DNA from 3 places in the Thermoanaerobacter ethanolicus JW 200 genome. Region 3 is predicted to be linked to each of the others. Evidence: riboswitches for the same ligand, from Rfam matches in the RefSeq annotation. Region 3 holds a riboswitch; each other region holds the start of a gene.

Region 1 (4,284 bases), 610 kb from region 3:
AAAATAACATTCTCCAGTTTTTTATTATAAAAACTATAGGCAAATTCAAACAAATGTGTCACAAAGAAAACTTTGATGCGTTTTTCAATCAATGCAGTAATTATTTGCCTTGCAATTTCCGAACCTTCTCTTTCATTTGTCGCAGCAAATGATTCATTAAACAGTACCATGGAATTTGGCTTTATATTGTCTACTATATCACTCATTCTGCTAAGCTCTTCATCAAGCTTTCCACTTTTCATGGTAGCATCTTCTTTCCGTTTATAGTGGGTAAAAATCCCATCACATATGTTAGCAGAAAAATACTCGGCTGGCACAAACATACCACATTGCATCATCAACTGAGCCAAACCTATGCTTCGCAAAAAGGTAGATTTACCCCCTTGGTTAGCACCTGTAATTATTGCCAGATCTTTATTATCAGCATTTAAATCGTTGCCCACGATTTTTTGTTTCATTGTCAAAGCCAAACAGACATCGTATAATCCTTTAAAAGAATGCCTACGTTCACTGGATGCTACCGGAATAGGAAAAGACACCGGCTCTCCAATTTGGGCAAGTTTCTCATATAAATTCAAACAGCCAATGTAAAAAGCCAATTCAGTCCGTAATATGTTAAAAAAACTGAGAATATGATCAGCAGACTGAGCAAGTGCATTTGCCACGAGGTTGATTCCTCTGTCTTTTAAGTCAGATAAAGCTCTTGCCCCGCTTTCATCGCGCTCACTTATATAAAAAGTATAAGCATTCGGTCTTTTTGAAAAAATCCTGTCTATTAGACTTTGTTTTTTATCCTCCTGTTTGCGAAGAATATAATTGACACCTTTATTGCCTTTACCCAACTCAGCACTGATCAAAATTCCATCGCGAAATTCCAGTTCTTTTAAATGATTTTGGATACTTTCAAAATATTCATCATCAAGTTCTTTTTTGAGCATTGTAAAAAACCTTTTAAAACCATATGATTCGAATTTATCAGCATGTTGGTCGGCAATACTCTTTAGTTTTTTCAGCATTTCCATAAACATATGCAATACATCCATTGAGCTATGAAGTATAGCTGCAGGGTACCTGGTGAAAATGCTAAAATAATACTTTTTCTCGTTTTCAATTGCTTCTACTGCTATATTATAGATATTCCTAACAATGGAAGAATTTTTTAGAGAATCCTTCAGAACATCTTGGCGATATAATATTGTATCCAGATCACTATACACGCTGGATAAAACAGATTTTTTGGCTACTTCAAATAAAAAATTATCACCAAGGGACATAGCATTGAACAAAGTGTTTAATTCTAAATCCTGTATCAATGCTTCTTCGTTCGAGGGCAATTTTTGTTGCAGGTCAAAATCATGATCTCTATACATAAGTAAAACTTTCATGATTTTATCCTCTCCTTTAAGCAATTATACGTTAGCCTGTATTTTTCAGCAATTGATATGGCGTATGAAAGCCCATCAGGAGGTCTTCTAACAATTTTATATGTGCGCAATGCCGGATTCTCAGGAACTACCGTACTGACCATACTTACAATTTTTTCGCTTAAGAATGCCAATTCATCTATAAATGTTACCCAGACGCACAGCACATCTAATTGTATTATTTTTTCCATTATCTTCTTACTTAAAAATAATGCGTCTTTTGCTGTGGTAGAGGTAAAAATTTCATTCATTATTATAATACTGTTTGATGTCGCATGAGCAAGAATATTGTGAATTCTAAACAATTCATCTTCCAGTTTTCCACGAAGATCTTTAATATTTTCTTCCTTTTCAAAATGTGTAAATAGTTTATCAAAAAGAAAGAGTTGCGCTTCCTTTCCGGGAACAGGGCAGCCTATACTGGCCAAATAATGCAATTGTCCAAAAGTGCGTGCAAATGTTGTTTTGCCTCCCTGGTTCGGACCGGTAATTACAAATATACGCTCTTTACCTTTTAAATAAAAATCATTACAAACAACAGCCGAATTTTCGTTGATGAGTTTATAAGCCAGAGCTAAATCAAATCCTTCGTAATTATAAACTTCCTTGCATTTACTAGATATTTGTGGATAACAAAATTTTAGTCCAGCGCGCTTGAATAGTGCCATATATTCCAAATAAGCAATATAAAATTGTACTTCCCTATCAAAAGTAGCTATTGTCTCGTCTAAATAATCACTATTTTTCATACAATAATTATCAAGATTAGAAAATATATCATGATATAACTGAGCTACTAAATCCAATATTTTTGCTTCGACATGGTTCATATCTGGCCAATCAGAAAATTTGACTTTATAATCCTTTGCTGCTTCCTGTTTGAATTTTTCAAACGTTTTTTCTACTTCTATACTGTAATCAATTTCAGATTCATATTTACGAACCGTCACACGGTTACCTTTTATTAACAAGCAATATTTTACTGTAGACAAATCAGCTTTAAGTTTTTTCGTTTCACTCAGTAGCAGCTGAAAACGGTCAGAATTAATATAATCTATCAAATATTGACGAAATGCTAAAAAACCACGAGATTTTAACTCTACAGAAGACAAGTCTTCTACTAAATCAGTAATTGCATCACAGTAGATTTCTACAGCATCCAAAAACCATCTTTCTTTCTGGTATTTGTAGTAAAGTTTGTCTGCTTGAGCAAGGTGTTTGCGCATTTCTTGCATTTTTTCCGCAAATGATTTTATATCCTCAAGCAAAACTTCATTTTCAAGATCTTGCATTATTTCATGGCGATACTTGATAGTATCAATATCGTTTAAAGGAGTGTAAAAAAACAGTTTTAAATTATATTCTTCTTTGCCTCTTGTTATGACATCTATAATTTGATCAAGATTTAAGTCAACAAAAAAATCAGGCGCTTCGAATGTTTCTTTTTTTACTCCATCTTCGTTTTTTTCAAATAATATGCTATGGAAAGGCATAAGAAAGTACCTCCCTTTCAAAGTTGTAGGCAAATGCACTAAATACAAAAAAGCTGACAACCCCTACGTTTTTACCGTAGAAGCCATCAGCTGTTTATCAGCAGTTCGGATTTTCCAAAAGGGGGCTTCATCCCTTTTTGAATATTATATCACTTTTTTATGAAGCCTGCAAGAATATGTGAAAATTTACTTCAAAGCATAATGTTTATGTTTATTTGTTTAAAATAAAAAGATTTTTGTATTGTTTTATATCCAAATTTTGTAATACTGCTTATTATTCTATAAGTAAACTTAACAATATAAAATACTAGATATCATTATTTTGTAGTATAATGATAATATGAGAAAAATAAATATTCATTCATTTTATGTTTTGGGAGGGATCTTATTGAATAAAGGTAAAAGTATAACATTCAATACTTTAATACATTGGGAAGAATTTCGCAAGCGTATTATAGTTGAAGGCATTATAACAGGTTTCTTTGTTGGATTGATTATTGCTATTTTAAGATATATTCTTGAAAAAACAAATATTCTTGTAATAAGTGTATACAAAATTCTTCATACAAATCCTTACTTGTTAATTGGCTGGATAATTTTCCTTTCTCTAATAGGCTTATTATTGGGTATAATAGTGAAAAAAGAACCTATGATAAGCGGTAGCGGTATACCTCAAGTTGAAGGCATGATTATCGGTTATATAAAAGTTAACACGAAAATAGACTATCTAAAAGGAGAATTTTGAACATTGACAACTGCATAGGCTTAAACATCCAGCCAGAAAAAAGGTAATAAATATTAAACCAATGCTTTAAAAGCATCAGCTGGGAATTTTTGTAAAGTTATCTAATTATACTACTTAAATTTGGGACACTGTTACTTCTAAACCCAACTTGCGAGCTTCGTTAATAATCCGTTTAACGCGAATTATTTCCTGTTTCTTTCGCACTTCATCGAAAATTCTTTCATCATAGTCAGTGTTATTTTTAAGCATAGTATAAATGATAACTAATATTTTCCTGGCAAGTGCTACTACCGCTTTTTTTGTACCACGGCGCTGCTTTACTTTCCAATACCATGTGGCAAGATATGAATCCCTTATGCGGGTTATACTCCATGCTACTTCACACAGTATCCTCTTTATATAAGTGTTTCCTTTTGTTACTCGAGTGGACTTTTTTTTCCCGCACTTTCATTATTACCGGGACTTAATCCTGCCCATGAGCAAATGTGCTCTGCAGTCTTGAATTTATCCATATCTGTACCTATTTCAGCAATTATTGCAGCAGCTGCCGTTACATCTATGCCAGGTATTCCATCTAGCTGTTCAATCTGTCTCTTGTATTTTTCAATCTCAGCATTAATAC
Region 2 (4,284 bases), 950 kb from region 3:
CTCCTATTTCTTTGAGTATTTCTTTAGTATAATAGGTATGAGATTTTATAACCATAAACTCCTCTTCAGTAAGCTTGTCCGGTTTGTCAAGAATAGAATTAGGTATGGCTAGCTTTCCAAGGTCATGAAGCAATCCCGCAATTTTTATTTTTCGAGAAGTTTCTTCATCATATCCTATCACCTTAGCCATTTCATAAGCTAACTTTGAAATACCTTTAGAATGGTTATAGGTAAAACGGCTTCTATTATCGATAATCTGTGCAAAAACCTCTGCTATATCCTCTAATTCATTAATTCCTATTGAAACCGTGTCTTTAGGTTCAATCCTTTTTAATATACTTTTTATATCAAAAAATTTATAATCAAGCCAAAATTTTTCTTGTCTTGTAAGGTCAAGTAATGCATTTGCAACCACGGGATTAAACATCTTGCCAGTACCACTTTTTATACCTTCTTTGATATTATTCCGAATATTATACTCACTTTCTTTCCCAACCGATGAGGTGTACCGTATATCAAATTGATCAGATATAAAAACAATCTGAGCTCCTAAAGGAATAGAATCGCCATTTAGTTTAAAATGTCCGCTTCCATCGTAATTTTCATGATGATATCTTATAATATCCGAAAAATTTTCTCCAAAGGGCAACTTCTTTACAATTTCACTTCCTCTTTCACTGTGTTTCCACCATTCGTCTTTGTTAAAATCTTCGTATATATCTCCTTGTCCTATATCATGTAACAAAGCAGAATAATACACTTTTTTTGTTTCTTTTTCATCCAAATTCAGCATCTCAGAAATCCTTAGAGAAATATAAGCCACCCTTCTTGCATGTCCCATGTTCTTATACTCTTGCACGTCAAGGGCCAAAGATAAAGCAGACAGCAGATTATTATAATTCAAATTCACATTTTATTCCTCCTAACTGATATTTATTTTCTACTGACATATATTATACACCAATCAAATCAATTTTCCCATATAATTTCCGAGATAATATCCCAATACTCCTCCTATTAGTCCAAATATAATTGTTAAGGACATATATATAAATGCATGAAAATATTTTTTATTCTTGATTAAGTCTACTGTCTCATGGGAAAAAGTTGAGTATGTTGTAAAAGCACCTAGAAATCCCGTTGTCAGAAAAAGTTTAACATCATAGCTTAAATTTACATTTATTTTAGGACTTGATAAAAAGTTTAATAAAAACGCACCTAATACATTTATAATAAAAGTTTCGATAGGAATAACTATCTCTCGGTTTTCCTTTATATGCCGCGATATTTCATATCTCAATATTGCTCCCAAAATTCCTCCAATTCCTACATATAGTATACTTGTCACTGTTCTTCCTCCCGCTCCTTTAGTAAGTCAAAAGTTTTGTCAGCAAATTCAAATCCTAAATAAGACATCAAAAGGCCTCCAAATATTGATAAAATTATATAACTTAGAGCAATATAATCTTTCCCTGCTTTTAATAAATTTATTGTTTCCATACTAAAAGTAGAAAATGTTGTAAAAGCCCCAATAAATCCTGTTGTTATCGCCAATCTCAAATTAGTATTTACCTTGTACTCATCCATAGTAAAATTAGCAATAAAACTTAACAAAAACGAACCTAAAATATTTATCATAAAAGTTTCAAAGGGAAATGCAGTGTGATACATCTTTGTAAAGTAAATTGTTATTAAATATCTTAGTACTGCTCCAAAAAATCCTCCAATCCCTATATAGATGTATTCCATGAAAATCTCCCTTTCTGTTTACATTTTTGGGCAATAAAAAGCTCCTATTAGGCCTTATATCATCCTAATAGGAGCCATCAGCGTTTCCGCATTTATGGCGAGCTCCATCGCCTTCTGTTATTTACTACAAATTTATTATAATAAAGTACAAATGAAAATGCAATACCTTTTACAATTCTCTTCTACCTTCAAGAGCCCTTGAAAGAGTTACAACATCGGTGTATTCCAAGTCACCACCTACCGGCACCCCATGAGCAATCCTTGTGACTTTTATTCCTAACGGTTTTAATAGCTTAGCAATGTACATTGCTGTCGCTTCTCCTTCTATGTCAGGATTTGTAGCAAGTATGACTTCTTTTACATTTCCATTTTTTACTCTGTCTAAAAGTTCTTTAATTTTTATATCTTCAGGGCCAACGCCCTCTATAGGAGAAATAACACCATGAAGTACATGATACACTCCTTTATACTCTCGTATTTTCTCCATTGCAACAACATCCATAGGATGAGAAACAACACATATAAGAGAATGATCTCTTTCTTTATCACTACATATGTTACAAACCTCTGTGTCAGTTATGTTATAACAAATTCTACAATACTTTATCTTTTCTTTTGCATCAATAATCGCTTGAGACAAGCTTTTTACCTCTTCCAAAGGCATATTTATTATGAAAAAAGCAAGCCTTTGTGCTGTTTTAGGACCTATACCGGGCAACTTTGACAGTTCTTCTATAAGCTTCGCTATAGAAGTAGAATAATAGTTCATTTTTTCACCTCAAAACAGTCCAGGAATGTTTAGTCCTCCGGTTATCTTTGCCATTTCAGAAGCAATCATTTCTTCTGCATTCCTTAACGCTTGATTAACCGCAGCTAATACAAGGTCTTCTAACGTTTCTACATCATCTTTATCTACAACATCAGGATTTATTTCAATACTTACAAGTTCTTTTCTGCCATTAGCAACTGCTTTTACCATCCCACCACCGACAGTAGCTTCTACAGTCTTTTGCATTAGCTCTTCTTGCATTTTCTTTATTTCTTCTTGCATCTGTTGGGCTTGTTTAATCATGTTATTTATATTAAACCCGCCCGGAAATCCGCCTTTTGCCATAACACTATAACCTCCTAAATTTTATTCTAAAAATATTTATATGCTTTTTTGAATTATTTGTGAAAATTATATTATCTCTATATCTTCACCAAAAAACTCCTTAACTTGCTGTACAAGTAATTCCTCTTCATTTTTTCTTAATTCAAACTTCAAAGGAATTGCCTTCCCAACTAGTTCTTTTAATATTCCTTCAATAAAACTTTTGTTTTCCGCTTTGCTCAATTCCTCCTTTAATAAAGCATACTCTTCAGGATATTCTACCACAATTGTTCCTTTTTTTAAATAAGGAATCCCTTTTTCTATAAAGGCATACAAAGCTATTCTTTCTTTTTTTATCATTTCTTTTACTTCAGCCCACACCTTTTCTAGATCTATATCCTCTTGCTGTACTATTTGCGATGCCACGTTTTCTTCTTTTTCTTCTTCTGGCGAATTTATTTTTTTATTTTTCTCTTCTTTTTCTTCCCTCAGAAAAAATTGTCCTTTTTCTAATTTGTCTTCTATTTGTTCTACTCTTGCTAGCAAACTCATCATATCGTAAGAAATTTCCGGCTTTATCAACCTCAAAATAGTCACTTCTAAAAGGGTTAACGGAGATATAGCATATCTAACTTCTTTTTGTAGATTTGTAAATTTTTCTAAAGCGTTAGTCAAAAAAGCTGTACCAAAGTTTTGCACTCTTTCTTTTACAGTTTCTACATCGCTGTATAAAATTTCTTTTAATTCCTCTCCTCCTGTTTTGTAAAGCACCATATCTCTCAAAATATAAGTTAAGGACTTTAAAAAATTCCCCACGTCTATTCCATAAGACAAAATTTTATCTAATTGTTTCAATGAAGCTGCTACATCTTTAGCATTCATGTAATCTAAAAGAGAAAATAACATTTCATCATTAGCTACACCTAACATTTCGCATACATCTTCATAGGTTATAAGGCCTTCTTTATAAGAAGCACATTGTTCTAAAAGACTAATAGCATCTCTCATAGAACCATTGCCATAAAGTGCGATAGTTTTAAGACCCTTCTCTTCAATTTTTATGTTGCTGTCAATGCAAATTTTTTCAAGATTTTGCGCTATTAATCGAGTAGGTATTTTTTTAAAGTCAAACCTTTGACAGCGGGATAAAATAGTATCTGGCAATTTGTCCGGCTCTGTAGTCGCAAGAATAAAAATCACATGAGGAGGTGGCTCTTCCAATGTCTTTAAAAGAGCATTAAAAGCCCCTGTAGAAAGCATATGCACCTCATCAATTATATATACTTTGTACTTAGCTATGGATGGAGAGTAAATTACAGATTCTCTCAATTCTCTTACATCATTTACACTGTTATTAGACGCAGCATCAATCTCTAAAACATCCATCGTAGTGTTGTTATTTATAGCTTGACAAATCTCACAAGAATTACAAGGCTCTCCAT
Region 3 (4,284 bases):
AAGTAGAGCCAAAACTTAATTGGTACCGGTCTTCTATGTATCGTATAGAGACCTTAAAAGATTCAAAAGGAATTGAAAATGAATATAAACCTTGTGAATTATACGTAGACGAAGAAGCTTTAATATACAGAGGAGACAAAGCATAGGCTTCCATACTAATGTGGAGGCCTATATTTATTATTCAGTACAAGCACAAGACAAACTATAAAATCATATGTAAAAATGAGTATATAAAATTTTATGAAAAGAGTGATCGCTATGAAAGAAGAAAAAGAAGGATTAAATGCTTATTTGCTTGTAATTGTACTTTCGTTGATTCTCTATTTCGGTTTGGGTTATGCAAAACCTGAAGAGCCAGCGATAATAATTTTTCCACTGCCAATAAGATGACATAAAAGTTATAGGGGGAGAAAATACATGTTTTCATCGGATAATTTAGAATCCCAATTGAAAGATTTGCTATTAAAGCTAGGATTAAGGGAAAATAGCGAAGAGAATGGTCAAAAAGAAAATAAGGAGGAGGATAAAGATGAAGAAGGTGGAGAACATCCTGATGTAGATGGAGGGAATGGTGATAAAGGGAATGGGGAAAATGGTGAAAAAGATAATACAGGTGGAAAAGGAGGAGATGAAAAAAAGAAGGGAGTCTTAACCCCTTCACAGATAATGGTTATTTTAGGTATACTTAGCGGAGCTTTGGAACCTATCTCAATAATTGTGGATAGAAATCAAAATGTGCAAATTGTTTTATCAGGTACATTGATAGAAAAAATAGAATCAAAAGAGGATACGCAACCCAAAGAAGGGGATTTTTTAGACAACGTAATAAAAGCTTTGTTTTAAAAAGTGTAGTTCAAATATCATTTTTTAGCGCTTATTACTATGAAGGAGCCTTTGCCAAAGCCATATCTTACAGGTTCTTTTTCTTTTATTTCATCAAGTTTTTTAAAAATGGTCTGTGAGAAATTGAAATTTTTAAATCCTGCTTCGTAAAGCAATTCAACTATTTCACTTGTAGAATAAAACGTTGCTTCTTTGTAAAATAGACTTTTTTCTTTATTTGCTTGATATATTTTGCCAATTGTGCTCTCTCTATCTACAAAGCCTATTAAAATTGTACCGCTATTTTTAAGTACTCTAAAACATTCTTTGAAGGATTTTAGCACATCGTCTACAAAACATACAGTCGTCACCATTAAAACAAGGTCAAAAGAGTTGTCTTCAAACGGAAGATTTTCTGCTACTCCATCTACCACATTAAGACCCCGTTCTAAAGCTATTTTTCTCATTTGATAAGAAGGTTCTACTCCGCTTTTTATACCTAGAGGTACTGCAAACTTTCCAGTTCCGATTCCTACTTCCAACCCTTTTTCAAATTTCGGCATAAGCAATTTTACAGCATCTAATTCCGATTGATAGGCGTATTCATTTTTTTCAAACCATTCTTCATATCTGTCAAAATGTTTTTCAAAAGCAGATATTTTAGGCATAATTTCTCATCCTTTCTAAAACTTAAATTTTTATCCACTTTTCTATGCTTATTCTTTGAAAGTCACAGTTTAATAAACCTCCCCTTGCTTTCATTATATCATATAACAAAAAATATAATGCACGCATATCTTTAGCTTTTACTATCTTGCAAAGTTTTTACATTTTGGGTATAATGATATTGACAATTGTATAAAAAGTGATGGAACTCACTTCAACCGCCGAAAGGCTGATAGTTCCTACTTGGTGTAAAAGCCAGTAGGAACTATTTTGCTTTTTAGGGGGTGATAGTAAAGTAAAAATGTCACTCCATATCTGAATTTCGATTATACTGTGGCTAGGAGGTGAGATTATGAAGAAACAATATGACCAGATTAAAAAAAGTTTAGATGTGATATTTGAAAAAATAGAAAGAATATCAAAAGATATCAATATTAAAGCAGTAGGAGAAGCTGTTTCAGAAGTTAAAAATAAATTTTGCAATAATATTTTTTATCTTGTGATATTAGGACAATTTAAAAGAGGAAAATCAACATTTACTAATTATATGTTAGGAGCTGATATACTTCCAACAGGTGTTGTTCCTTTAACATCTGTTATAACAAAAATCCAATATAGCCCTGATATATGGGCAAAAGTTCTATATGATGATGGCAGAAGTGAAAATATTGACATTAAAGAATTGGATTTGTATTGCACAGAAAAAAACAACCCTAAAAACATAAAAGGAGTCAAGGAAATACATATAGGATATCCTTTTGAGTTTATAAGTAATGACGTAGTAATCATAGATACACCGGGAATTGGTTCAGTCTATAAACATAATACAGATGTTGCATATAGTTATATAAATAAAGCTGATGCTGTGATTTTTTTGCTTTCAGTAGACCCTCCTATAAGTGAACTGGAAAGGGAGTTTTTGTCTAAAATATCTGAAAATGTTAATAAAATATTTTTTGTTTTAAATAAAATTGACTATGTAAATGAAATGGAGCTAAAGGAAATAATCAATTTTAATGAAAATATTGTAAGAGAAATTACAAAGAATAATAACATTTCTATTTATCCAATTTCTGCTAAATTGGCATTAGAAGGCAAAATATCAAAAGATAATAAAGCAATTGAAAAGAGTGGAACTCAAAAGCTGGAAAATGATTTGCAGAATTTTTTAATAAAAGAAAAAGAAAAAGTGTTGCTTGAAAGCTATGCCAAAAATATTGAAAGAATTATTTCGATGTGCCAAACTTTTTTTGAAAGCAGTATAAAATTGAAACAAATTCCATTAGAGCGTCTTGAATCTAATATAAAATCTTTTGAGAACTTTATTAAAGAAGTTGAAAAAAGCAAAAAAGAAATATCCTTATTGTTTCAAGGTGATATGAAAAATATTTTACAGAATTTTGATAAAAAGATGGAAGAATATAAACAGTTTATCAGTATAAGAGTATCAGAAAAGATAAAAGGATATTACCACGGTATTCGTGACTTTAGTCGAATTAATCAGAAAAAAGAGCTTGAAAAGTACCTCGAAAGAGCTATTATAGAAGAATTTGAAAAATTAAAAGGTCATATTGAAAGGGATATTGAAGAACAATATAGTAAAGCTTTGTCTATTTATCTTTTAAGGCTCAATGCAGTCATTGATGAAGTAAAAACAGTAGCAAACGAATTGTTCGGCATAAATCTGGAATATTTTAAAAGCGTAGGTGGTATTACGGCAGAGAGTAAATTTACATACAAGATAGGATATGATGTTGGTGCATTGGAAATAGACCCTGTGTATTTTACCTATTTTTTGCCTAAAAAATTTGCTGGAAAAATTATTTTAAAAAGGATTTTAGATAGAGTAGACATTGATGTTGACAGAAACATAGGTCGCATTCGTTATGATTTATTAACAAGGATTGAAGAAAGTTTTAGTGAATTTGAAAAAGATATGAATTTTAAATTACAAACGATGTATGATACTGTAAAAGAACTACTTGCTAAGTCAATAAAGGATTATAAATTTGATAGAGATAGCTTCGAAAGAGAAAAAGCTTGTTATCAGACATTGCTAAAAGATATTGAAAAAATACGTGAAGAATTAGAGCATGTTTTAAATATGTTGAAATAATATAGTGAAGTATATAAGTGAAAGAATTTAAAAATTCAACAATAAAAAATATTTTTTTGGGTAAAATATTATTGACATAAGTCCATAACAGTGATATTATATAACTAGGTAATGGTCATATGACCAAAATAAAAGAGGAGGGATTGATATGCCAAGAGGAGATGGAACAGGTCCAATGGGTTTAGGCCCAAGAACAGGAAGAGGCTTAGGATATTGTTCAGGATATAATGTACCTGGTTATTTAAATCCTGTAGGAGCATACTGGGGATTTGGCAGAGGCTTCGGTTGGTTCGGCAGAGGAAGAGGATTTAGACATATGTACTATTTAACAGGACTTCCTGGTTGGGCAAGAGGATGGTATGGTTATGGGTATCCTCAATATCCTGGCTACAATATAAATGAAAAAGATGTTTTAAGTGCTGAAGCAAAATATTTGGAAGACCAATTAAAATATATAAAAGAAAGATTGGACCAATTAGAGAAAAAAGACGATAAAAAAGAGGAATAATTAGTTTTAAAAGTCGCAGTCACGCAAGTGGCTGCTTATTTTTATGCTTTAATTTGATATAATTTGGCTAAAGTGTTATAGTAAAACAGATTAAGTGCGCTTTTTGTTTAATAAATTTATTGACATATGACAAAAATAATAATATATTAATAAATGTAAGTAACATATGTCA

The links. Region 3 has a riboswitch for fluoride ahead of EB239_RS12125 (dynamin family protein). Riboswitches for the same ligand answer to the same signal wherever they lie in the genome.
Region 1: linked by a shared signal. The riboswitch ahead of EB239_RS00670 (MutS-related protein) and the one ahead of EB239_RS12125 (dynamin family protein) in region 3 are both predicted to bind fluoride.
Region 2: linked by a shared signal. The riboswitch ahead of crcB (fluoride efflux transporter CrcB) and the one ahead of EB239_RS12125 (dynamin family protein) in region 3 are both predicted to bind fluoride.

What each region holds. Positions count from the first base shown of each region.
Region 1 covers NZ_CP033580.1:104,355-108,638, forward strand. The annotation lists gene EB239_RS00665 (MutS-related protein) at 1-1,385, opposite strand, end outside; gene EB239_RS00670 (MutS-related protein) at 1,382-2,917, opposite strand; fluoride riboswitch at 2,988-3,061, opposite strand; gene EB239_RS00675 (hypothetical protein) at 3,306-3,662, shown strand; partial or broken gene EB239_RS00680 (IS110 family transposase) at 3,777-4,284, opposite strand, start outside.
Region 2 covers NZ_CP033580.1:450,161-454,444, reverse strand. The annotation lists partial or broken gene EB239_RS02295 (HD-GYP domain-containing protein) at 1-910, opposite strand, end outside; gene crcB (fluoride efflux transporter CrcB) at 965-1,348, opposite strand; gene crcB (fluoride efflux transporter CrcB) at 1,345-1,749, opposite strand; fluoride riboswitch at 1,811-1,870, opposite strand; gene recR (recombination mediator RecR) at 1,919-2,518, opposite strand; gene EB239_RS02275 (YbaB/EbfC family nucleoid-associated protein) at 2,528-2,863, opposite strand; gene dnaX (DNA polymerase III subunit gamma/tau) at 2,930-4,284, opposite strand, start outside.
Region 3 covers NZ_CP033580.1:2,408,820-2,413,103, reverse strand. The annotation lists gene EB239_RS12140 (bis-aminopropyl spermidine synthase family protein) at 1-146, shown strand, start outside; gene EB239_RS14660 (hypothetical protein) at 241-390, shown strand; gene EB239_RS12135 (hypothetical protein) at 418-843, shown strand; gene EB239_RS12130 (class I SAM-dependent methyltransferase) at 861-1,490, opposite strand; fluoride riboswitch at 1,678-1,737, shown strand; gene EB239_RS12125 (dynamin family protein) at 1,841-3,604, shown strand; gene EB239_RS12120 (DUF5320 domain-containing protein) at 3,753-4,112, shown strand.